Regions from separate parts of the Klebsiella oxytoca genome, predicted to be linked through region 1. Evidence: predicted binding sites of a transcription regulator. Region 1 holds the regulator's gene; each other region holds the start of a gene.
What was found. Region 1 encodes Fur, which represses iron uptake genes when iron is present. Its sites were predicted from a motif close to ATAATAATGAGAACNACTATCAA; they were not measured.
Positions count from the first base shown of each region.

Region 2: fepD (Fe(3+)-siderophore ABC transporter permease) is a predicted target of Fur. The motif match lies at 3,111-3,133, and genes of this name have one in related genera.
Region 3: bfd (bacterioferritin-associated ferredoxin) is a predicted target of Fur. The motif match lies at 2,182-2,204, and genes of this name have one in related genera.

Region 1 is NZ_CP046115.1:1,691,088-1,698,923, forward strand. Features, by position in the region: gene tcuA (FAD-dependent tricarballylate dehydrogenase TcuA) at 1-648, opposite strand, end outside; gene tcuR (tricarballylate utilization LysR family transcriptional regulator TcuR) at 746-1,672, opposite strand; gene fur (ferric iron uptake transcriptional regulator) at 1,804-2,256, opposite strand; gene fldA (flavodoxin FldA) at 2,548-3,078, opposite strand; gene ybfE (LexA regulated protein) at 3,229-3,522, opposite strand; gene ybfF (esterase) at 3,656-4,429, opposite strand; gene seqA (replication initiation negative regulator SeqA) at 4,614-5,162, shown strand; gene pgm (phosphoglucomutase (alpha-D-glucose-1,6-bisphosphate-dependent)) at 5,194-6,834, shown strand; gene GJ746_RS07870 (arginine:ornithine antiporter) at 6,892-7,311, shown strand; gene GJ746_RS07875 (DeoR/GlpR family DNA-binding transcription regulator) at 7,645-7,836, shown strand, end outside.
Region 2 is NZ_CP046115.1:1,583,357-1,591,192, forward strand. Features, by position in the region: gene fepC (iron-enterobactin ABC transporter ATP-binding protein) at 307-1,101, opposite strand; gene fepG (iron-enterobactin ABC transporter permease) at 1,098-2,090, opposite strand; gene fepD (Fe(3+)-siderophore ABC transporter permease) at 2,087-3,094, opposite strand; gene entS (enterobactin transporter EntS) at 3,207-4,448, shown strand; gene fepB (Fe2+-enterobactin ABC transporter substrate-binding protein) at 5,289-6,248, opposite strand; gene entC (isochorismate synthase EntC) at 6,601-7,776, shown strand; gene entE ((2,3-dihydroxybenzoyl)adenylate synthase EntE) at 7,786-7,836, shown strand, end outside.
Region 3 is NZ_CP046115.1:4,944,220-4,952,055, reverse strand. Features, by position in the region: gene fusA (elongation factor G) at 1-813, shown strand, start outside; gene tuf (elongation factor Tu) at 884-2,068, shown strand; gene bfd (bacterioferritin-associated ferredoxin) at 2,239-2,433, shown strand; gene bfr (bacterioferritin) at 2,508-2,984, shown strand; gene GJ746_RS23195 (prepilin peptidase) at 2,968-3,444, opposite strand; gene rpsJ (30S ribosomal protein S10) at 3,822-4,133, shown strand; gene rplC (50S ribosomal protein L3) at 4,166-4,795, shown strand; gene rplD (50S ribosomal protein L4) at 4,806-5,411, shown strand; gene rplW (50S ribosomal protein L23) at 5,408-5,710, shown strand; gene rplB (50S ribosomal protein L2) at 5,728-6,549, shown strand; gene rpsS (30S ribosomal protein S19) at 6,566-6,844, shown strand; gene rplV (50S ribosomal protein L22) at 6,859-7,191, shown strand; gene rpsC (30S ribosomal protein S3) at 7,209-7,836, shown strand, end outside.

The DNA.
Region 1 (7,836 bases):
CTGGTTGAAGCGGGTTCCGCGGATGAGAAAGTTATCGGCTGGCCATTCGCCACGCTCGTTCTGTCCCCAGGCTTCGCGCAGCCACTCGCGGTTAGATTCAAACCCGCCCGCGGCGAGGACGCAGGTTTTCGCCGCGATCCTCTCTTCACCCGCCAGCGCGGCGACGAATTCGCCGTTGTGTAATTCAAGCGCCTGCACCGGCGTGTTGTAACGGATCTGCACGCCCAACTGTTCTGCGCTGCGGTAATAGGCGTTTATCAGCGCTTTACCGCCGCCCATAAAAAAGGCGTTAGTGCGGGCCACGTGCAGGGCGCCGGACAGCGGCGGCTGGAAGTTAACGCCATGCTGGCGCATCCAGTCGCGGCATTCAGATGAGGTGCGGATCACCAGCCGCGCCAGCGTTTCGTTGGTGTTGCCATCGGTAACGCGCAGCAGATCCTGCCAGTATTCTTCTTCCGGATAGCTGTCGACTAAAACATCCTGCGGAGCATCATGCATACAGCGAAGATTTCGCGTGTGCTGAGAGTTTCCGCCTCGCCATTCCCGCGGTGCGGCCTCCAGCAGCAGCACGGACGCGCCAGCTTCCCGGGCGGTTAAGGCGGCGCATAATGCGGCATTGCCGCCGCCAATCACCAGTACATCCACCATTTTTGGCTCCATTACGGTTTGCTTTATTGTTAAATTTGTAATGGAAATGTAGGTGCTCAGGCCGGCAAGCCGCTATGGCGTATTGCTAAAGGGGGGTTTAGTGAGCGTAAAGACTGGCGCCCGGCCAGCGGCCTGATTCAACGAGCTGACGCATGACTTTTGTCAGTATCACTCGCGCCGCAAGGCCTGCTGGCGTCAGTTCATCATCAGAGAGACTGACGAGAAAATTAGGCCGACTGAGTATCGGATTGTCGACACCGATCACTCTCAGCGCCTCGTTGTCGAGATGAGAAATGGCTGCCCCAGGCTGCAGAGTAGCGCCGAGTCCGTCGCGGACGGCGCGCATCAGCAGCGCCAGACCGTCGATTTCAGCTACCACATCAATGTTAAGGGAGTGTTCCTGGCAGATAGACTCGAGCCTGCCGCGCAGACCATGCCCCTGGCTTGGCATAATCAACGGGATAGCGGCCAGCTGGCCTGGCGAGATGCTCGCGTCGGGAAGGGGAGCCAGCACTTCGTGGGTACCTATCAGGAACAGACGCTCTTCGAGAATGGGTCTGGCGCTCCAGCGCATAAGCTTCTCCTTCTGGAACACGATGGCTAAATCAAGCTGACGGGTATTGATCATTCGCTCAAGGTTGCCGGAGAGGCTTTCGACTAAATGCAGGCGGACATCGGCATAGCTTTCGCGCATCGCGTTAATAAAAGGCACCCCCAGAACAGAGGCGGTGCTTGGGGCCATACCGACGCTGACGTGGCCGGAAAGGCGCGCTTCGCGCGCGGCGAGAACCGCATCATCAGCATGACGCAGAGCCAGCTGCGCCTGAGAGTAAAAGGCAAGGCCAGCGCTGGTCGGCATCACGCCGCGCGATGTTCGTTGCAGCAGGCGAATAGCAAGTTCGTTCTCCAGACGCGCCATTTGTTGGCTAAGCGCGGAGACACCGATATTCAGATCTAGGGCGGCGCGGCCCATGCTGCCGGTTTCGATAATGCGGACAAAATAGCGTAGCTGGCGAAGCTCCATGTCGACTCTCCGTACAAGGCTGGATCCACTGACAGTAAATGTATTGAGGCGCGAGAGGAAGAGGGGGATCATATTCAGAGCAAAAAAAAGCCAACCTGAAGGTTGGCTTTTAACGTTATACGCTGCGGTGATTATTTCTCTGCCGCATCGTGAGCATGTTCATCTTCGCGGCAGTCGCCTTCTGCACAGTGACCGTAAAGGTACAGGCTGTGGTTAGTCAGGCGAATACCGTGCCTGGAGGCAATTTCACGCTGGCGCGCTTCAATTGAGTCATCGCTAAATTCGATCACTTTGCCGCAGTCGAGGCAGATAAGGTGATCGTGATGATGCTGCTGCGTCAGTTCAAAAACGGATTTACCGCCTTCGAAATTATGACGGGTGACGATACCGGCGTCGTCGAACTGGTTGAGTACGCGATAGACGGTCGCCAGGCCAATCTCTTCGCCCATATCGATCAGGCGTTTGTATAAGTCTTCCGCACTGACATGATGGTTATCCGGTTCCTGAAGGACTTCCAGGATTTTTAATCTTGGAAGAGTCACTTTCAGGCCAGCCTTCTTTAATGCGGTATTGTTGTCAGTCATGCGGAATCTGTCCTGTTGCTAAACGATCTACTTCCATCTGCGGAAGTAATACAGAGAATCACCCGATGTAATGCGTCTCATTATAGAACTGCCATGGTGAAATGAAAACTGCAAGCATCGGGCCTTGTATGCTGTCAAAAACGAGGCACTCGCTACAAAGTGCTTCACGCGACCTCGTTAAATCAGAGGACATTGTACAGATATGTGACTAAAAGTTAAAAACTTGTAGCTATAACTTCGATTGCTTTTATCTATAGATTAGGCAAAATCTGATGATTATGCCGTTCAGACTCAGGCATTCTTGATTTCTTCAAGATGCAGCTCTTCAGAAATCTGTTTTACCCATTTTTCCACGCGTTCGTTGGTCAGTTCCGGCTGACGATCTTCATCGATGGCCAGGCCAACAAAGTGGTGGTCATCCGCCAGACCTTTAGAGGCTTCAAAATGGTAGCCGGCGGTCGGCCAGTGGCCAACGATAGTCGCGCCGCGCGGTTCGATGATGTCGCGAATGGTACCCAGAGCATCACAGAAGTATTCAGCATAGTCTTCCTGATCGCCGCAGCCAAAAAGGGCAACCAGTTTGCCATTGAAGTCGATCTCTTCCAGGGTCGGGAAAAAATCGTCCCAATCGCACTGGGCTTCACCATAGTACCAGGTCGGAATGCCGAGCAGCAGGATATCGTGACCTTCCAGATCCTCTTTGCTGCTTTTGGCAATGTCGTGAACATCAGCAACATCTTTACCAAGCTGCTTTTGAATCATTTTTGCAATATTTTCGGTGTTGCCGGTGTCGCTGCCAAAAAAGATGCCGATGATTGCCATGAGTAAAATAACCTCTTGAAACTTAATGATGTGGTAGTGGGCGTAATGCCCGCAGATAGGGGCAATGATAGCAGAACAGAGAAAGGCGCGGAAACAGCAATCACGCCCAACTGCACACTCTGCTACATGAAAGCTGACTTTTTGAGGGTTTTAGGCTTTATCCTGGTCGCGCAGGGCTGCCAGCTGGTTCATCAGCATCTCTTCAATGAGATCGCTGCGGTTCATATTACGGGCTTCCGCCAGCTCGTTAAGCGCATCCACCGCATCGGCATTCAGCTTTAGCTCAACGCGCTTGAGGCCGCGGACTTTGTCGCGTTTAAGCTGGTTGCGTTTGTTGATGCGCAGCTGTTCATCGCGCGAAAGCGGATTGGTTTTCGGTCTGCCCGGCCGACGCTCAGTTGCGAACAAATCTAATGTCGTACGGTCCGTTTGTTCTTTTGCCATGATTCAGAGTGACTTCGGGGGAAACAAGCTGTCGGGAGTAGCCGACGCAGATAGCGCGCCATAATACATCAGGCGACGAGCTGCGCCAACGACCGCGGGCATTAAGCCGCGCGGTCGGGCATATTTTAAGCAGTTACCCGCCGATGGTGGCTAAATAACGTCGAATAGCGCGGATAACGGCTTCCGGTTTCTCGGCATGCACCCAGTGTCCGGCTCCGGCGATAACGTGCGCGCGCGCCTGGGGAAATTGAGCCAACAGGGCGTCACGATATTCATCGGTGACGTAAGGGGAGTTGCCGCCGGGGATAAACTGCGCCGGATGCGGCCAGGCCGGGACGGTTTGCCAGCCGACGATATTAGCGTACTGTTCCCACAGCACCGGCACGTTAAAACGCCACTGGCCGTCCACGAAAGATTTCAACAAAAACTGAATGACGCCCTCTTCATTGAGGTGTTCGCGCATCACTGCCGCGGCCTGCTGACGCGTGGCGGCACCCGCGTCGGTGACGGCGTTGATGGCGGCGAAGATTTCATCATGGCGACGAACATGATAATCCACCGGGGCGATATCAATGGCGACCAGGCCGGCGATACGCTCCGGCGCCAGAGCACTGAGCGCCATCACGGCCTTACCTCCCATGGAGTGACCAATAAAGGTCGCCCTCTCAATTTGTGATTCATTGAGAGTATCAAGCAGATCCTGGGCCATCGCGGCATAGGTCATCTCCGGCGCGCGCGGTGAGAGGCCGTGGTTTCGCATGTCGACCTGCAAAATATCATGGTCAAGGACCAGATCGCGGGCGAGGATCCCCAGATTATCCAGACTGCCAAAAAGGCCGTGGACCAGGACGATAGGGGGATTATTGTGCGGATTTTGTGCAGATTGCGCTCGGCTATTTAATTTCATGGCAAAGTTCTTTTTTTCGCTCCGTCGGGTTAGGGTATTATGTTGGACATTCTGCCACCCGGCTGCAAGACCCGGAAGATATCCGAGTTTTACCGCCATCCTGGTTTGACGCTATCCGCGGTTGGGATTTGTACCTATAATCCCGACAACTTGTATTCAGAAAAAGATATCGCACTGGATTAAGATGAAAACAATTGAAGTTGATGATGAACTCTATAGCTATATTGCCAGCCACACCAAGCATATTGGCGAGAGCGCATCCGACATTTTACGGCGCATGTTGAAGTTTTCCGCCGTTTCCCAGACCGCCGCACCGGTAGCGAAAGCCGCTCCGGCCCCTGCGCCAACGCCTGTCGTTGAAGTGAAGCCCGCGAATCCTCTGAAAGATAAAGTCCGTGCGATGCGCGAGCTGCTGTTATCCGATGAGTACGCCGAACAAAAGCGCGCGGTAAACCGTTTCATGCTGATTCTGACAACCCTCTACGCCTTAGACAGCAAAGCGTTTGCCGAGGCGACCGAGTCGCTGCACGGACGCACTCGCGTATATTTCGCTGAGGATGAGCGTACGCTGCAGAAAAACGGTAATCAGACGAAGCCTAAGCAGGTTCCGGGGACACCGTGGTGGGTCATTACAAATACCAATACCGGCCGCAAATGCAGCATGATCGAACATATTATGCAGTCAATGCAGTTTCCGGCGGAATTGATCGAAAAGGTTTGCGGTACGATCTAGTTATTTAACTTTGCACCAGAAGGATCAGGCAATGGCAATCGATAAACGCGCAGGTCAACCTGCGCAACAGAGTGATTTGATTAACGTCGCCCAGCTGACTGCCCAGTACTATGTGCTGAAGCCGGAAGCAGGCAACGCGGAACATGCGGTGAAGTTTGGCACCTCTGGCCATCGCGGTAGCGCGGCGCGCCATAACTTCAACGAACAGCATATTCTGGCGATTGCGCAGGCAATTGCGGAAGACCGCGCGAAGAACGGGATCACCGGCCCATGCTACGTCGGGAAGGACACCCACGCACTATCCGAGCCAGCCTTCATCTCCGTACTGGAAGTGCTGGCGGCGAACGGTGTTGACGTCATCGTTCAGGAAAATAACGGCTTCACTCCGACGCCGGCGATTTCCAATGCCATTCTGGTGCACAACAAAAAGGGCGGCCCGCTGGCCGACGGTATTGTTATTACGCCGTCACACAACCCGCCGGAAGACGGTGGTATTAAGTACAACCCACCAAACGGCGGCCCGGCTGACACTAACGTCACTAAAGTTGTCGAAAATCGCGCCAACGAACTGCTGGCTGCGGGTCTGCAGGGCGTGAAGCGCATCTCACTGGATGCAGCGCTGGCTTCCGGCCACGTCAAAGAGCAGGATCTGGTGCAGCCGTTTGTTGAGGGGCTGGCAGATATCGTCGATATGGCGGCGATCCAGAAAGCCGGATTGACGCTGGGCGTCGATCCGCTGGGCGGCTCCGGTATCGAATACTGGAAACGTATCGCTAAGCATTACAACCTTAACCTGACCATCGTTAACGACCACGTTGATCAGACCTTCCGCTTTATGCACCTCGATAAAGACGGCGCAATCCGCATGGACTGCTCCTCGGAATGCGCGATGGCCGGCCTGCTGGCGCTGCGCGACAAGTTTGATCTGGCCTTCGCCAATGACCCGGATTACGACCGTCACGGTATTGTCACTCCGGCCGGGTTAATGAACCCGAACCATTATCTGGCGGTAGCGATTAACTATCTGTTCCAGCATCGCCCGCAGTGGGGTAAAGATGTTGCGGTCGGTAAGACCCTGGTCTCTTCGGCGATGATCGACCGCGTGGTTAACGATCTGGGCCGTAAGCTGGTGGAAGTGCCGGTCGGCTTTAAGTGGTTCGTTGATGGCCTGTTCGACGGCAGCTTCGGTTTTGGCGGCGAAGAGAGCGCGGGAGCCTCATTCCTGCGCTTTGACGGCACCCCGTGGTCTACCGACAAAGACGGGATCATCATGTGTCTGCTGGCGGCAGAAATCACTGCCGTAACCGGCAAAAACCCGCAGCAGCACTACGATGAACTGGCTGAGCGCTTCGGTGCGCCAAGCTACAACCGTCTGCAGGCTTCCGCGACGTCAGCTCAGAAAGCGGCGTTGTCTAAGCTCTCGCCGGAAATGGTTAGCGCCAGCACCCTGGCCGGTGACCCGATTACCGCACGTCTGACCGCGGCGCCGGGTAATGGCGCAGCGATTGGCGGCCTGAAGGTGATGACCGACAACGGCTGGTTCGCCGCGCGTCCGTCAGGCACCGAAGATGCCTATAAAATCTACTGTGAAAGCTTCCTCGGCGCTGAGCATCGTCAGCAAATTGAGAAAGAAGCGGTGGTAATTGTCAGCGAAGTGCTGAAAAACGCGTAATTAAAATCACGTTAATCAGGCCCTTATAAGGGCCTGATTTTTTTCGCAAGGAATGCGATGAAACTGGAACGTAAAAATGTTTTTTGGTTCTGGGGTGGGATGGATCTGTTCTATTTCCTCCAGTTTATTTGCTGGAATGTCTACCATCAGCGTGTACCTTTCTACGACGATCTCCTTTCATATCTTCAGCTTCTGCAAACCTATGGTTCTGCGGCTGCCTGGTTATTCCCGCTAAATTTCATGCTGATCCTGAGTATTCCGCTGTCGATGATTCTCTTCTGGCGGCAGAGCCGCTATGCGCTGTGGCTGACCTACGCGCAGACGCCGCTGCGCCTGATTTTCATGCTGCCTTCACTTTCGCTGGTGTTCTGGATGCTGCGCGAAATGGAGTTTAAGGGGAGCGCATTTTATATTGGGTTCCTGCTGTTGTCAGAGGTGGCAAAAGTCGCGACCCTTTGGCGATGCCGCAGGGCTTGAGCGCGATGTCGGCAGGCTGGTTATCCTGAAATCTACGGCTGTTAGCGTCCTGCGGTGACTGAATCGGGCATAATCGGGTATTGCACGTTTGCCCGACTTTGCCCGTTCTGCAGAAAAAACTGGCATGATTATCGATTAATGCCGCTTATTTTTGTGGTTTTCATCACAATATAACCCCGTTTCATATGAAATTTTCTAAATATATATGATCGACTTCAAATTAAAAAAAGCTACAAGGTTGTTTTGATTTTGTATGATTTATGTCACTTACTGATATGGATGATTTTGTTATATTTATGTCATTAAATCCTGGATGCTTTCTTGAGAACTTATATGTTACAAGTTAAACGTCACTCATTAATTGTGGAATATGTCGTAGAAAAGGGATGTGCCAGAGTTAATGAGCTGTCGCGAATATTTGGCGTATCTCCGGAAACCATTCGTCGTGATTTAACTACGCTGGCCAGGAATAAGAAAATAGTGCGCAGCTTTGGTGGTGCAATGATTTCTGAAAATAATGCATCA
Region 2 (7,836 bases), 110 kb from region 1:
ACGCCTTACTCGGGCTACCGTTTCTGCCAGACTGGTAGCCCGGCTAAGCGCAGCGCGAGCCGGGGAAGCCAGGGCTGGACGAGGCAAGGACATGTAATTTCCCCGGGTTGCGGTGTAAACGCCTTACTCGGGCTAGCGTTTCTGCGAGACTGGGTAGCCCGGCTAAGCGTAGCGCGAGCCGGGGAAGCCAGGGCTGGACGAGGCAAGGACGTGTAATTTCCCCGGGTTGCGGTGTAAACGTCTTACTCGGGCTACCGTTTTTGCCAGACTGGTAGCCCGGCTAAGCGCAGCGTGAGCCGGGAGGATCTACTTTCGACCGAGCGGTACTACCAGCGGCGTATGGGCCACCGGATCTTCAATGATCGTACAGCGCAGACCGTAAATCTTTTCAATTAGCTCCGCGTTGACGATCTCCTTTGGCGCGCCCTCGGCGACGATTTTGCCCTCGCGCAGGGCAATCAAATGGGTGGCGTAGCGGCAGGCCTGGTTCAGGTCATGCAGCACCGCCGCCAGCGTATAGCCCTTCTCCTGATTCAGTTCGCTCAAGAGCTCCAGCAGATCGATTTGATGGCTGATGTCCAGCCAGGTGGTTGGCTCATCCAGCAGCATGATCGCCGTTTCCTGGGCCAGCACCATGGCGATCCACGCCCGCTGGCGCTGGCCGCCGGAGAGCGTATCGACGCTTTGTCGCGCCAGGTCGGTAATGCCGGTGGCCTTCATCGCTCTGCTGACCGCCTCTTCATCCTCTTTGCGCCAGCGGGTAAACAACGGCTGGTGCGGATAGCGTCCGCGGGCCACCAGCTCCTGAACCGTAATATCACCTGGGGTGGTCGCGTTCTGCGCCAGCAGGCCGATGCGTTTAGCAACCTCCTTGCTGGCGTAACGCTGGATCTGCTCGCCGTCGAGCCAGACATGACCGTCGGTGGGCGTCATCAGGCGACTCAGGGTGCGCAACAGCGTCGATTTACCGCAGCCGTTGGGGCCAATGATGGCGGTAAAGTGGCCGTCGGGAATGGTCACGTTCAGCGATTCGGCGATGGTCTTTTTGCCGTACGCCAGGGTTAACTGGTCGCCGCGCAAACGGGAGGTGGTAGCAGTCATTTTTTGCGGGACTCCTGAATTAACAACCCGATAAGGTAGATGCCGCCAATGCTGACGGTCACCACGCCCACCGGTAACTGATAGGGCATAAACAGACGCTGCGCGCAGTAGTCAGAAAGCGCCAGCAGCAGGGCCCCGCACAGCGCCGCCTGGGCCAGTCCCCAGCGGGCGGTACCGCTAAGGCGTCGGGCGATATGGGGAGCCACCAGAGCGATAAACGAAATCGGTCCGGCGAGCGCGGTGGCGGCGGCGGTCAGCACCACCCCGACCAGCATCAACAGCAGACGCGAACGCTCAACCCGAACGCCCAGCGCGCAGGCGGTATCGTCACCCATCTCCAGCAGCCGCATGCGTCGCGCCAGCAGCGCAGCGAAGACCAGCATCAAGAGAATCAGCGGCGCGGAGGGCCAGGTTTTTCCCCAGGTCAGACCATTCAGCGAGCCGGCATACCACAGTCCGGCGGAGAGGGCGGTTTCCAGCGAAGCGCGCAGCAGTAGCCAGGTGTTGAACGCTACCAGCATGGCGCGCACGCCGATGCCGATAATAATCAGGCGAAAGGTTTCAATCCCGTTACGCCACGCCAGCAGCCAGACCACCAGCGCGGTGAGAATACCGCCAGCCATTGCCGCCATGGCGATGGCCGCCAGGTTCTGGCCGAACATCACCATCGCCACCAGCACGCCGCTCCACGCCCCGGTGTTAAAGCCCATCACGTCTGGGCTGCCCAGCGGGTTGCGGGTCAGAGACTGAAATATTGCGCCGCTGACGCCGAGGGCGGCGCCAATCAGCAGCGCCATCAGTACGCGGGGTAAACGCCATTCGGTTACCACCATGGCGACGTTACGCGGCGCATCGCCGAGCAGTGCCGAGATAACCTGTTCAACGCTTAACGGCACCAGGCCGGTACCGAGCCCCCACAGGGAGACCAGCAGGCTGGCGAGGATCAGCAGCAGGCAGCTAAAAATCAGGCGGCGAGAAGGGGCTATCATATTCCACCTCCGCGCGGCTGGCGGCGCACCAGCCAGATCAGCACCGGCGCGCCGATAAAGGCGCTAACCACTGAAACCCGCAGCTCGCCGGGAACCAGCAGGCGCCCCAGTATGTCGGCGAACAGCAGCAGGGCAGGAGTTGCCAGTAGCGTAACCGGCAGCGACCAACGATGATCGGCTCCCACCAGCCAGCGGGCCAGATGCGGCATCATCAGGCCGATAAAGGCGATCGGCCCGACTACCGCCGTGGCGCTGCCGCACAGGACGGTTATCGCCAGCAGCCCGATAAGCTGGGTACGGGCGACCCGGCTGCCGAGCGCGGTGGCGGTATCGTTGCCGAGGCTCAGGCTATTTAAAGCCCTGCTCAGCAGCAGCGTAATTCCTCCGGCAATAAGCACCGGCAGCAGCACGATTTTCAGGGTTTGCAGAGTGCGTACGTCGAGCGAACCCGCCTGCCAGAAGCGCAGCTGGTCATAGACGTCGGGGTTCAGCAGGGCGATCCCGCTGGACAGTCCTTCGAGCACAGCCGCCAGAGCAACCCCTGCGAGAGTCAGGCGGACTGGACTAAGCTGGCCGCCGCCCTGGCTGCCGGTAAAGGCGACCAGCAGCGAGGCGGCGAACGCGCCGCAAAAAGCCATCAGCAGTTGCTCCTGCGGCGAGGAGATACCAAACAGCGCCGCGCCCAGGACGATAGCGAAACTGGCGCCGGAGTTAACGCCGAGGATCCCCGGGTCCGCCAGCGGGTTACGGGTCAGCGTTTGCATCAGCGCTCCGGCGAGACCCAGCGCGGCCCCGGCCAGTAGTCCGGCGAGGGTTCGCGGCAGTCGGGCATCAAGGACGATGGTGCAATCGGCGCTCTGGCAGGTACCGCTGAGTGCCTCCACGACGACGCTAAACGGCAGGGGCTTAGCGCCAATCAGCAGGCTGAGCGTAACGGCGATGGCTAAAACGATTAATAGACCCGGCACGGCAAAGGCGCGCGCCGCGGTCGTTGAAAACGACATGGCTTACATCCCTGGCATGATAATGATAGTAATTATCGTTATCGATTCTATTCAGTTATGTTAGCATGTGCACCCATAAAAATGGTATGGAAAATAATAACAAGGCGCTGTCATGAACCGACAATCCTGGCTGCTGAATCTCAGCTTACTGAAAACTCACCCGGCCTTTCGTGCCGTCTTTATCGCCCGCTTTATCTCAATTCTGTCGCTTGGCCTGCTGGGCGTAGCGATCCCGGTACAAATCCAGATGATGACCCATTCGACCTGGCAAGTGGGGTTGTCGGTAACCCTGACCGGCGCTTCGATGTTTATCGGTCTGATGATCGGCGGCGTGCTTGCCGACCGCTATGAACGTAAGCGTCTGATTCTGCTGGCGCGCGGCACCTGCGGCATCGGCTTCGTCGGCCTGTGCATCAATGCCATGATGCCGGAACCGTCGCTTATCGCTATCTATCTGCTGGGCATCTGGGACGGCCTGTTTGCTTCCATTGGCGTGACCGCGCTGCTGGCGGCGACCCCGGCGCTGGTCGGTCGGGAAAATTTGATGCAGGCCGGAGCAATCACCATGTTAACGGTGCGGCTGGGCTCGGTGATTTCGCCGATGATCGGCGGTCTGCTGCTGGCGACCGGCGGCGTGGCCTGGAACTATGGCCTGGCGGCGGCGGGCACTTTTATTACCACGCTGACCCTGCTGCGTTTACCGCTGCTGGCTCCGCCGCCGCAGCCGCGCGAGCATCCGCTGAAATCGCTGCAGGCGGGATTAAAGTTTCTGTTTAATAGCCCGCTTATCGGCGGCATCGCGCTGCTTGGCGGCCTGCTGACGATGGCCAGCGCGGTGCGCGTACTCTATCCGGCGCTGGCCGGAAGCTGGCAGATGTCGGCGTCGCAGATTGGGATGCTGTACGCCGCGATCCCTTTAGGGGCGGCATTCGGCGCGTTGACCAGCGGACAGCTGGCGCAGACGGCGAAGCCCGGCGTGCTGATGCTGGCGACCACCGTCGGCTCGTTTGTGGCTATTGCGCTGTTTAGCCTGATGCCGGTGTGGGAGCTGGGTGCGCTGTGCCTGGCGCTATTTGGCTGGCTGAGCGCGATAAGCTCGCTGCTGCAATACACGCTGATCCAGACGCAAACTCCGGAAAATATGCTTGGACGAATCAACGGTTTGTGGACCGCGCAGAACGTAACCGGCGATGCGATAGGCGCGGCGCTGCTCGGCGGTCTGGGGGCGATTCTGACGCCGGCCGCTTCGGCGAGCGCCAGCGGTTGGGCGCTGGTGATTGTCGGCGTGGTGCTGGTGGGACTGTTGCGCGAACTGCGCCGCTTTCAGCGCCCGGAGAGGGTCAGCGAAAGTTAACTTTCGCTGCGCTTTCCCGGCGGTCTGCAGTGCGGTAACCCGGGCAGGCGTTTTGCGCCGCCCCGGGAGAAGCGCGCAGGGTGTTGCAGAATTTTCCCGGAGGCGATGCTGCGCATCTGTCCGGGCTACGCGTCTCCGGCGGTCTGCGATGCGGTAGTCCGGGCAGGCGTTTTGCGCCGCCCCCGGGAGAAGCGCGCAGGGTGTTGCAGAATTTTCCCGGAGGCGATGCTGCGCATCTGTCCGGGCTACGCGTCCCCGGCGGTCTGCGGTGCGGTAACCCGGGCAGGCGTTTTGCGCCGCCCCCGGGAGAAGCGTGCAGGGTGTTGCAGAATTTTCCCGGAGGCGATGCTGCGCATCTGTCCGGGCTACGCGTTCCCGGCGGTCTGCGGTGCGGTAACCCGGGCAAGGCGCTTTGCGCCGCCCCCGGGAGAAGCGCGCAGGGTGTTGCGGAATTTTCCCGGAGGCGATGCTGCGCATCTGTCCGGGCTACGCGTCCCCGGCGGTCTGCGGTGTGGTAGCCCGGGCAAGGCGCAACGCGCCGCCCCCGGGAGAAGCGCGCAGGGTGTTGCAGAATTTTCCCGGAGGCGATGCTGCGCATCTGTCCGGGCTACGCGTCCCCGGCGGTCTGCGGTGGAGTAGCCCGGGCAAGGCGCAACGCGCCGCCCCCGGGAGAAGCGTGCAGGGTGTTGCAGAATTTTCCCGGAGGCGATGCTGCGCATCTGTCCGGGCTATGCGTCCCCGGCGGTCTGCGGTGGGGTAGCCCGGGCAAGGCGCAACGCGCCACCCCCGGGAGAAGCGCGCATTATTCTGGTTATCCGCAATTGGCGCCGGGAGATCTGTTTAGGCAAAGAGCGCCGCTAAACGCTGCAGCACCAGCACGGCGCTGTAGTAATCGAGGCGGAAGGTTTCCGTCCCCAGCGGATAAACGCGTTTACCTTCGACCGAGGACAGATGCGACAGCAGCGGGTTAGCGTAAATCGCCTCGGCATCTTTTTGATCCCCGGCAAACAGGAACAGGCTCTGACCGTTCAGTCCGGCGGCTAAATTTTCCCCACCCAATTGAACAATATCGTGGCGTTTCCCCTGGCTCTGGCTGGCATGGAGCCCGGAGGGCAGGTCGGCGAGGGTAAAGCCCAGCTGTTCGAGCAGCTGCCCCTGAGCAGATTCTTTGGTCCAGATATTGGCGCTATGGGCCGCAGGGGTGTAGACCAGCGCGGTGACAGGCTGCGGCGGCAGCTGCATTTTCTCTTTCAGCGCCGCCAGCTTTTTATCAAACTCAGCAATTCTTTCCGCAGCCTGTTTTTCATGACCGGTGATTTCACCCAACTGGGTCAGCAGCGTCTGCCAGCTTTTATCATCGTAGTTAATGATAAGCGTCGGCGCGATGGTCGAAAGCTGATCGTACAGCGCCATCGCCGAGTCACCGCCGGTGGCGCTAATCAGGATCAGGTCCGGCATCTGGGCCGCGACGGCTTCAGCGCTCGGCTCGCCAATGTAGAGACGCGACAGCTTGCGCGCTTTCGCCACATCGCTCCATTGACGCAAAAATCCCTGGCCATCGGCGACGCGATTATTGGGTGTTGTGGCTCCGCTGGCCACCACCGGCGCGTCAATCGCCAGCAGCGAGCCGGTCAGCGTCACGCTGGTGGAAACAATCCGCAGAGGCTGGCTTTCCAGCGTGTGCGTTCCGCGACTGTCGGTTATCTGGCGCGGCCAGTCTGCCGCCAGCGCTGAGCTAATTCCTAAAATCGCCAGACCGCCGGCGAGGAGGGTACGGCGGCAAAAGGTGGAGAAATTCACGTATTCGCATCCTGATGTAGTTGTGATAAATGCTTCTCATTTTCAACTTTGCGCGGCATGGATGCAAGCCCTGGTGCTGAATCATTCGAGGTGCCTTGAGGCGGCAGCGGAAGAACGCTTCGGAAGCGGTAACAAGGATGCTCCCGTGAGCCGGTTTGAACGCTGCCCCGGTGGCCTCGCAAAGGCGCGCGTCATCGGCAGCCAGCCAAAGAGGCAATTTAAAAGATGCAGGGCATAAGTAGCACAACATGCAACCTGTACGGTTGACATAGAGCGCAATACCTTTTAGGTTAGCCAACCAAAATATAAATGATAATTATTCGTAATATCTTTATCATTTTTGGAGGATGATATGGAAACATCGTTGGCTGAGGAAGTTCGGGAGAAAAAAATGACCCTGCCGCCGGAAAGCTTCTTCTTTATGTCGCCGTACCGCAGTTTCAGCACCGCTGGCTGTTTTAGCCGATTTTCTCATCCTGCCGCCGATGGCGATAATCTTGATGGGGAATTCCAGCAAAAAATGGCGGCCGCGTTTAAAGCGGCGCGGGCCGCCGGGATCGCTAAGCCGGTGATGGTCGGCGCCATTCCGTTTGATACCAGCGAGCCGTCCGAGCTCTTTATCCCTGAGCGCTGGGAAGCGTTTTCCCGTACGGAAAAGCAGCACTCCGCACGCTATACGTGCGGACAGGCCCCGATGGATGTCGTCCAGCGCCAGGAGATCCCCGGACAGGATACTTTCATGGCCATGGTGACGCGCGCCGCGGCCCTGACCGCTACGCCGGAAGTGGACAAAGTGGTCCTGTCGCGCCTGATTGATATTACTACCAGCAAACGGGTTGATAGCGGGGCGCTGCTTGAGCGACTGATCGCCCAGAACCCTGCCAGCTTTAACTTCCACGTGCCGCTCTCGGACGGCGGCGTACTGCTGGGCGCCAGCCCGGAGCTGCTGCTGCGTAAAGAAGGTTCGCATTTCAGCTCTCTGCCGCTGGCCGGTTCCGCCCGCCGTCAGCCGGACGATATACTGGATCGCGAAGCGGGGCACAAGCTACTGGCATCGGAAAAAGATCGTCACGAGCATGAGCTGGTGACCCAGGCGATGAAGGCCGTATTAGCGCCGCGCAGCAGCGAACTTTCCCTACCGGATTCTCCGCAGCTCATTACCACACCGACCCTGTGGCATCTGGCGACGCAGATTCAGGGCTCCGCGCTGGCAAACGAAAACGCGATGTCGCTGGCCTGCCTGCTGCACCCGACCCCGGCGCTGAGCGGCTTCCCGCATCAGGCGGCGAAACGCCTGATTAGCGAACTGGAGTCGTTCGACCGCCAGCTGTTTGGCGGGATTGTCGGCTGGTGCGACGACGAAGGCAACGGCGAATGGGTGGTCACCATCCGCTGCGCGCGCCTGCACCAGCGCACCCTGCGGCTATTTGCCGGCGCAGGTATCGTTCCTGCCTCTTCACCGCTGGGCGAGTGGCGCGAAACCGGCGTCAAACTGACCACCATGCTGAACGTTTTCGGCTTGCAATAAGGGATGATCATGATCGAATTTACCCGCTGGCCGGAAGATTTTGCGACCCGCTACCGGCAA
Region 3 (7,836 bases), 2.1 Mb from region 1:
CTGGGCCGCCTGGCAAAAGAAGACCCGTCTTTCCGCGTATGGACTGACGAAGAATCTAACCAGACTATCATCGCCGGTATGGGTGAGCTGCACCTCGACATCATCGTTGACCGTATGAAGCGTGAATTCAACGTTGAAGCGAACGTCGGTAAACCTCAGGTTGCTTACCGCGAAGCGATTCGCGCGAAAGTTACCGATATCGAAGGTAAACACGCTAAACAGTCTGGTGGTCGCGGTCAGTACGGTCACGTCGTTATCGACATGTACCCGCTGGAGCCGGGCTCTAACCCGAAAGGTTACGAGTTCATCAACGACATTAAAGGTGGTGTAATTCCTGGCGAATACATCCCGGCCGTTGATAAAGGTATCCAGGAGCAGCTGAAAGCTGGTCCTCTGGCTGGTTACCCGGTAGTTGATCTGGGCGTGCGTCTGCACTTCGGTTCTTACCACGACGTTGACTCCTCTGAACTGGCGTTTAAACTGGCCGCTTCTATTGCCTTTAAAGATGGCTTTAAGAAAGCGAAACCAGTTCTGCTTGAGCCGATCATGAAGGTTGAAGTAGAAACTCCGGAAGAGAATACTGGTGACGTTATCGGTGACCTTAGCCGTCGTCGCGGTATGCTGCGCGGTCAGGAATCCAACGTGACTGGCGTTGTGATCCACGCTGAAGTTCCGCTGTCTGAAATGTTCGGATATGCAACTCAGCTGCGTTCTCTGACCAAAGGTCGTGCTTCTTACTCCATGGAGTTCCTGAAGTATGATGATGCGCCGAACAACGTTGCTCAGGCCGTAATCGAAGCCCGTGGCAAATAAGCCGCAGGGTTAAAACCAAAGTCCCGTGCTCTCTCCTGAAGGGGAGAGCACTATAGTAAGGAATATAGCCGTGTCTAAAGAAAAATTTGAACGTACAAAACCGCACGTCAACGTCGGTACTATCGGCCACGTTGACCATGGTAAAACTACTCTGACCGCTGCAATCACTACCGTTCTGGCTAAAACCTACGGTGGTTCTGCTCGCGCATTCGACCAGATCGATAACGCGCCGGAAGAAAAAGCTCGTGGTATCACCATCAACACTTCTCACGTTGAATATGACACCCCGACTCGCCACTACGCGCACGTAGACTGCCCGGGCCACGCCGACTATGTTAAAAACATGATCACCGGTGCTGCGCAGATGGACGGCGCGATCCTGGTTGTTGCTGCGACTGACGGCCCGATGCCGCAGACTCGTGAGCACATCCTGCTGGGTCGTCAGGTAGGCGTTCCGTACATCATCGTGTTCCTGAACAAATGCGACATGGTTGATGACGAAGAGCTGCTGGAACTGGTTGAAATGGAAGTTCGTGAACTTCTGTCTCAGTACGATTTCCCGGGCGACGACACACCGATCGTTCGTGGTTCCGCTCTGAAAGCGCTGGAAGGCGACGCAGACTGGGAAGCGAAAATCATCGAACTGGCTGGCTACCTGGATTCTTACATTCCGGAACCAGAGCGTGCGATTGACAAGCCGTTCCTGCTGCCGATCGAAGACGTATTCTCCATCTCCGGTCGTGGTACCGTTGTTACCGGTCGTGTAGAGCGCGGTATCATCAAAGTGGGCGAAGAAGTTGAAATCGTTGGTATTAAAGAGACTGCGAAGTCTACCTGTACTGGCGTTGAAATGTTCCGCAAACTGCTGGACGAAGGCCGTGCTGGTGAGAACGTTGGTGTTCTGCTGCGTGGTATCAAACGTGAAGAAATCGAACGTGGTCAGGTACTGGCGAAGCCGGGTTCTATCAAGCCGCACACCAAGTTCGAATCTGAAGTGTACATTCTGTCCAAAGACGAAGGCGGCCGTCATACTCCGTTCTTCAAAGGCTACCGTCCGCAGTTCTACTTCCGTACAACTGACGTGACTGGCACCATCGAACTGCCGGAAGGCGTAGAGATGGTAATGCCGGGCGACAACATCAAAATGGTTGTTACCCTGATCCACCCGATCGCGATGGACGACGGTCTGCGTTTCGCAATCCGTGAAGGCGGCCGTACCGTTGGCGCGGGCGTGGTTGCTAAAGTTCTGGGCTAATAATTAGTTCTGAATTAAAAAGGGCGCTCAGGCGCCCTTTTTGCTGCCTGCTATTTGTATGAACAAGCCAATACTGGCATGAATAAACGGGATGTATATTTAATAAACAGGCTATTGTAATCATAACTATTCTCATTTACACTTTGGATGTAATTTAAACGGGAGTATCTATGTACGTTTGTCTGTGTAATGGGGTGAACGATAAAAAAATTCGCCAGGCAGTACGCCAATTTAATCCTCAGTCTTTCCAGCAACTGCGAAAATTTATTCCCGTTGGAAATCAATGTGGTAAGTGTGTTCGTGCAGCGCGTGAAATTATGGAAGATGAATTAACCCGTATGCCGGAATATCAAGAGATCGCCTGAAGAGCTTCAGCTTTGCTTTGACATCCCTATAGCCCGAACTACGCTTCAATGAGTGGAAGCGGAGGGACTATATAATGAAAGGTGATGTCAAAATCATAAGTTATCTCAATAAATTATTGGGAAATGAGCTTGTCGCAATTAATCAATACTTTCTCCATGCGAGAATGTTCAAAAACTGGGGCCTGATGCGCCTCAACGATGTTGAATACCATGAATCTATCGATGAAATGAAACATGCCGATAAGTATATCGAGCGTATTTTGTTTCTTGAGGGTATCCCAAACCTGCAGGATCTTGGCAAACTTCGTATTGGCGAGGATGTCGAGGAGATGTTGCAGTCTGACTTGAGGCTGGAACTGGAAGGTGCAAAGGATCTACGAGAAGCTATTGCCTATGCCGATAGCGTTCATGACTATGTCAGTCGTGATATGCTAATTACCATTCTTGCAGATGAAGAAGGCCATATTGACTGGCTGGAAACTGAGCTGGACTTAATAGGCAAGATTGGTCTGCAGAATTATCTCCAGTCGCAGATTAAAGTGGCTGACTAAAAAAAGTCTGCCATGCACATGTTAAGCCCGCTGCGGCCAGGAAAGGGCCAAAAGGCAGCGGGTTATACAACACCTCCTTTTTTCGTCTCCAGAGCGCCAGCAGAATTACGGTTACGCATGCCAGAATCGTTGCGATAAGAACCAGCTGCGGTAAAACACTCCAGCCATACCAGGCCCCAAGAGCGGCAAGAAATTTAACATCGCCGTAGCCGATACCCTCATACCCACGAATCCCTCTGTAGAACCAATAGAGCAGCGCAAAGGCCAGATAGCCAGTTATTGCTCCCCATACCGCATGCGCCAGATGGGCCGGTGACATACACAGATAATAAAGCAGACCGCTCCACAGCAGAGGACAGGTATATTTATCGGGAAGTAAGCCATGACGCAGATCGTGCCAACAAAGCATTAGTAATAACCCGCCATGGATAATAAAGAATGTAAACGCTGCTACTGCCATCGACAGGTGTCCTGAATGTGGGTGTTGGTGCTGAGTGTGGCGGGGAACTTCATAACGGGCAAAAGGCAATAACAAAGAATGGATTCCAGTGTCCAGAGTATTCGCCGGCGGCTTAGCGCATTGCGAGAGGTTCTGAAGCCTGTTCTCATAAACCAGTGCTGATTTTCTACGCAGCTATTGCGTTGTATCTGTATTTGCGTATAATGCGCGGGCTTGTCAAAATTGACGGCCGGTTCGATATGAACCCGGTAGCGTACTTTGCTATCAACAATGTTCCCGATTGGGGAACTATGTAAGAACGGTTACACTCTCCCATCAATCGTAATGGGTATGAGGAGTAACCATTTCGTCTATAAAATAATTGGAGCTCTGGTCTCATGCAGAACCAAAGAATCCGTATCCGCCTTAAAGCGTTTGATCATCGCCTGATCGATCAATCAACCGCGGAAATCGTCGAGACTGCTAAGCGCACTGGTGCGCAAGTCCGTGGTCCGATCCCGCTGCCGACCCGCAAAGAGCGCTTTACCGTTCTGATCTCTCCGCACGTTAACAAAGACGCGCGCGATCAGTACGAAATCCGCACTCATAAGCGTCTGGTTGACATCGTTGAGCCAACTGAAAAAACCGTTGATGCTCTGATGCGTCTGGATCTGGCTGCCGGTGTAGACGTGCAGATCAGCCTGGGTTAATCAGGTCATCGAGCGATTGAGAGGTTGAAACAATGATTGGTTTAGTCGGTAAAAAAGTGGGCATGACCCGCATCTTCACTGAAGATGGCGTATCTATCCCAGTAACCGTAATCGAAGTTGAAGCAAACCGCGTTACTCAGGTTAAAGATCTGGCTAACGATGGCTACCGTGCCGTTCAGGTTACCACTGGTGCTAAAAAAGCTAACCGTGTAACCAAACCGGAAGCGGGTCACTTCGCTAAAGCTGGCGTTGAAGCTGGCCGTGGTCTGTGGGAATTCCGTCTGGCTGACGGCGAAGAATTCACCGTAGGTCAGGATATTAGCGTTGAGCTGTTTGCTGACGTTAAAAAAGTTGACGTAACCGGTACCTCTAAAGGTAAAGGTTTTGCTGGTACCGTTAAGCGCTGGAACTTCCGTACCCAGGACGCTACTCACGGTAACTCCTTGTCCCACCGCGTTCCGGGTTCTATCGGTCAGAACCAGACTCCGGGCAAAGTGTTCAAAGGCAAGAAAATGGCAGGTCAGCTGGGTAACGAACGTGTCACCGTTCAGAGCCTGGACGTAGTACGTGTTGACGCTGAGCGCAACCTGCTGCTGGTTAAAGGTGCGGTCCCGGGTGCAACCGGTAGCGACCTGATCGTTAAACCAGCTGTGAAGGCGTAAGGGGATAGCAATGGAATTAGTATTGAAAGACGCGCAGAGCGCGCTGACTGTTTCCGAAACTACCTTCGGTCGTGATTTCAACGAAGCGCTGGTTCACCAGGTTGTAGTTGCTTATGCAGCTGGTGCTCGTCAGGGTACTCGTGCTCAGAAGACTCGTGCTGAAGTAACTGGTTCAGGCAAAAAGCCGTGGCGCCAGAAAGGTACCGGCCGTGCGCGTTCAGGTTCTATCAAGAGCCCGATCTGGCGTTCAGGTGGCGTGACCTTCGCTGCTCGTCCGCAGGACCACAGTCAAAAAGTTAACAAAAAGATGTACCGCGGCGCGCTGAAAAGCATCCTGTCCGAACTGGTACGTCAGGATCGTCTGATCGTTGTCGAATCTTTCTCTGTAGAAGCGCCTAAAACTAAGCTGCTGGCACAGAAACTGAAAGACATGGCTCTGGAAGATGTGCTGATCATCACCGGTGAGCTGGACGAGAACCTGTTCCTTGCTGCGCGCAACCTGCACAAGGTTGACGTACGTGATGCAACTGGTATCGACCCGGTTAGCCTGATCGCCTTCGACAAAGTCGTAATGACTGCTGATGCTGTTAAGCAAGTTGAGGAGATGCTGGCATGATTCGTGAAGAACGTCTGCTGAAGGTGCTGCGCGCACCGCACGTTTCTGAAAAAGCGTCTACTGCGATGGAAAAAACTAACACCATCGTTCTCAAAGTTGCTAAAGACGCGACCAAAGCAGAGATCAAAGCTGCTGTGCAGAAACTGTTTGAAGTCGAAGTCGAAGTCGTTAACACCCTGGTTGTTAAAGGGAAAGTTAAACGTCACGGACAGCGTATCGGTCGTCGTAGCGACTGGAAAAAAGCTTACGTCACCCTGAAGGAAGGCCAGAATCTGGACTTCGTCGGCGGCGCTGAGTAAGTCGGAGGAGTAATACAATGGCAGTTGTTAAATGTAAACCGACATCTCCGGGTCGTCGCCACGTTGTTAAAGTGGTCAACCCAGAGCTGCACAAGGGCAAACCTTTTGCTCCGCTGGTTGAAAAAAACAGCAAATCCGGTGGTCGTAACAACAATGGCCGTATCACCACTCGTCATATCGGTGGTGGTCACAAACAGGCCTACCGTATTGTTGACTTCAAACGCAACAAAGATGGTATCCCGGCAATTGTTGAGCGTCTTGAGTACGATCCGAACCGCTCCGCGAACATCGCGCTGGTTCTGTACAAAGACGGTGAGCGCCGTTACATTCTGGCCCCTAAAGGCCTGAAAGCTGGCGACCAGATTCAGTCTGGCGTTGATGCTGCAATCAAAGCAGGCAACACCCTGCCGATGCGCAATATCCCGGTTGGTTCTACCGTTCATAACGTAGAAATGAAACCAGGTAAAGGCGGTCAGCTGGCTCGTTCCGCTGGTACTTACGTTCAGATCGTTGCTCGCGATGGTGCTTATGTCACTCTGCGTCTGCGTTCTGGTGAAATGCGTAAAGTCGAAGCAGACTGCCGCGCTACTCTGGGCGAAGTTGGCAATGCTGAGCATATGCTGCGCGTTCTGGGTAAAGCAGGTGCTGCACGCTGGCGTGGTGTTCGTCCTACCGTTCGCGGTACTGCGATGAACCCAGTCGACCACCCACATGGTGGTGGTGAAGGTCGTAACTTTGGTAAGCACCCGGTAACTCCGTGGGGCGTTCAGACCAAAGGTAAGAAGACCCGCAGCAACAAGCGTACTGATAAATTCATCGTACGTCGCCGTAGCAAATAATTTTAGAGGATAAGCCATGCCACGTTCTCTCAAGAAAGGTCCTTTTATTGACCTGCACTTGCTGAAGAAGGTAGAGAAAGCGGTGGAAAGCGGAGACAAGAAGCCCCTGCGCACTTGGTCCCGTCGTTCAACGATCTTTCCTAACATGATCGGTTTGACCATCGCTGTCCATAATGGTCGTCAGCACGTTCCAGTTTTTGTTACCGACGAAATGGTTGGTCACAAACTGGGTGAATTCGCACCGACTCGTACTTATCGCGGCCACGCTGCTGATAAAAAAGCGAAGAAGAAATAAGGTAGGAGGAAGAGATGGAAACTTTAGCTCAACATCGCCATGCTCGTTCTTCTGCTCAGAAGGTTCGCCTTGTTGCTGACCTGATTCGCGGTAAGAAAGTGTCGCAGGCCCTGGATATTCTGACCTACACCAACAAGAAAGCTGCTGTACTGGTCAAGAAGGTACTGGAATCTGCCATTGCTAACGCTGAACACAACGATGGCGCTGACATCGATGATCTGAAAGTTGCGAAAATTTTCGTAGACGAAGGCCCAAGCATGAAGCGCATTATGCCGCGTGCTAAAGGTCGTGCAGATCGCATCCTGAAGCGCACCAGCCACATTACTGTGGTTGTGTCCGATCGCTGAGACTCTGGAGACTAGCAATGGGTCAGAAAGTACATCCTAATGGTATTCGCCTGGGTATTGTAAAACCATGGAACTCTACCTGGTTTGCGAACACCAAAGAATTCGCTGACAACCTGGACAGCGATTTTAAAGTACGTCAGTACCTGACTAAGGAACTGGCGAAAGCGTCTGTATCTCGTATCGTTATCGAGCGTCCGGCTAAGAGCATCCGTGTGACCATTCACACTGCTCGCCCGGGTATCGTTATCGGTAAGAAAGGCGAAGACGTAGAAAAACTGCGCAAGGTCGTCGCGGATCTCGCTGGCGTTCCTGCACAGATCAATATTGCCGAAGTTCGTAAGCCTGAACTGGACGCTAAATTGGTTGCTGACAGCATCACTTCTCAGCTGGAACGTCGCGTTATGTTCCGTCGTGCTATGAAGCGTGCTGTACAGAACGCAATGCGTCTGGGCGCTAAAGGTATCAAAGTTGAAGTTAGCGGCCGTCTGGGCGGCGCGGAAATCGCACGTACCGAATGGTACCGTGAAGGTCGCGTACCGCTGCACACTCTGCGTGCTGACATCGACTACAACACCTCTGAAGCGCACACCACTTACGGTGTAATCGGCGTTAAGGTATGGATCTTCAAAGGTGAGATCCTGGGTG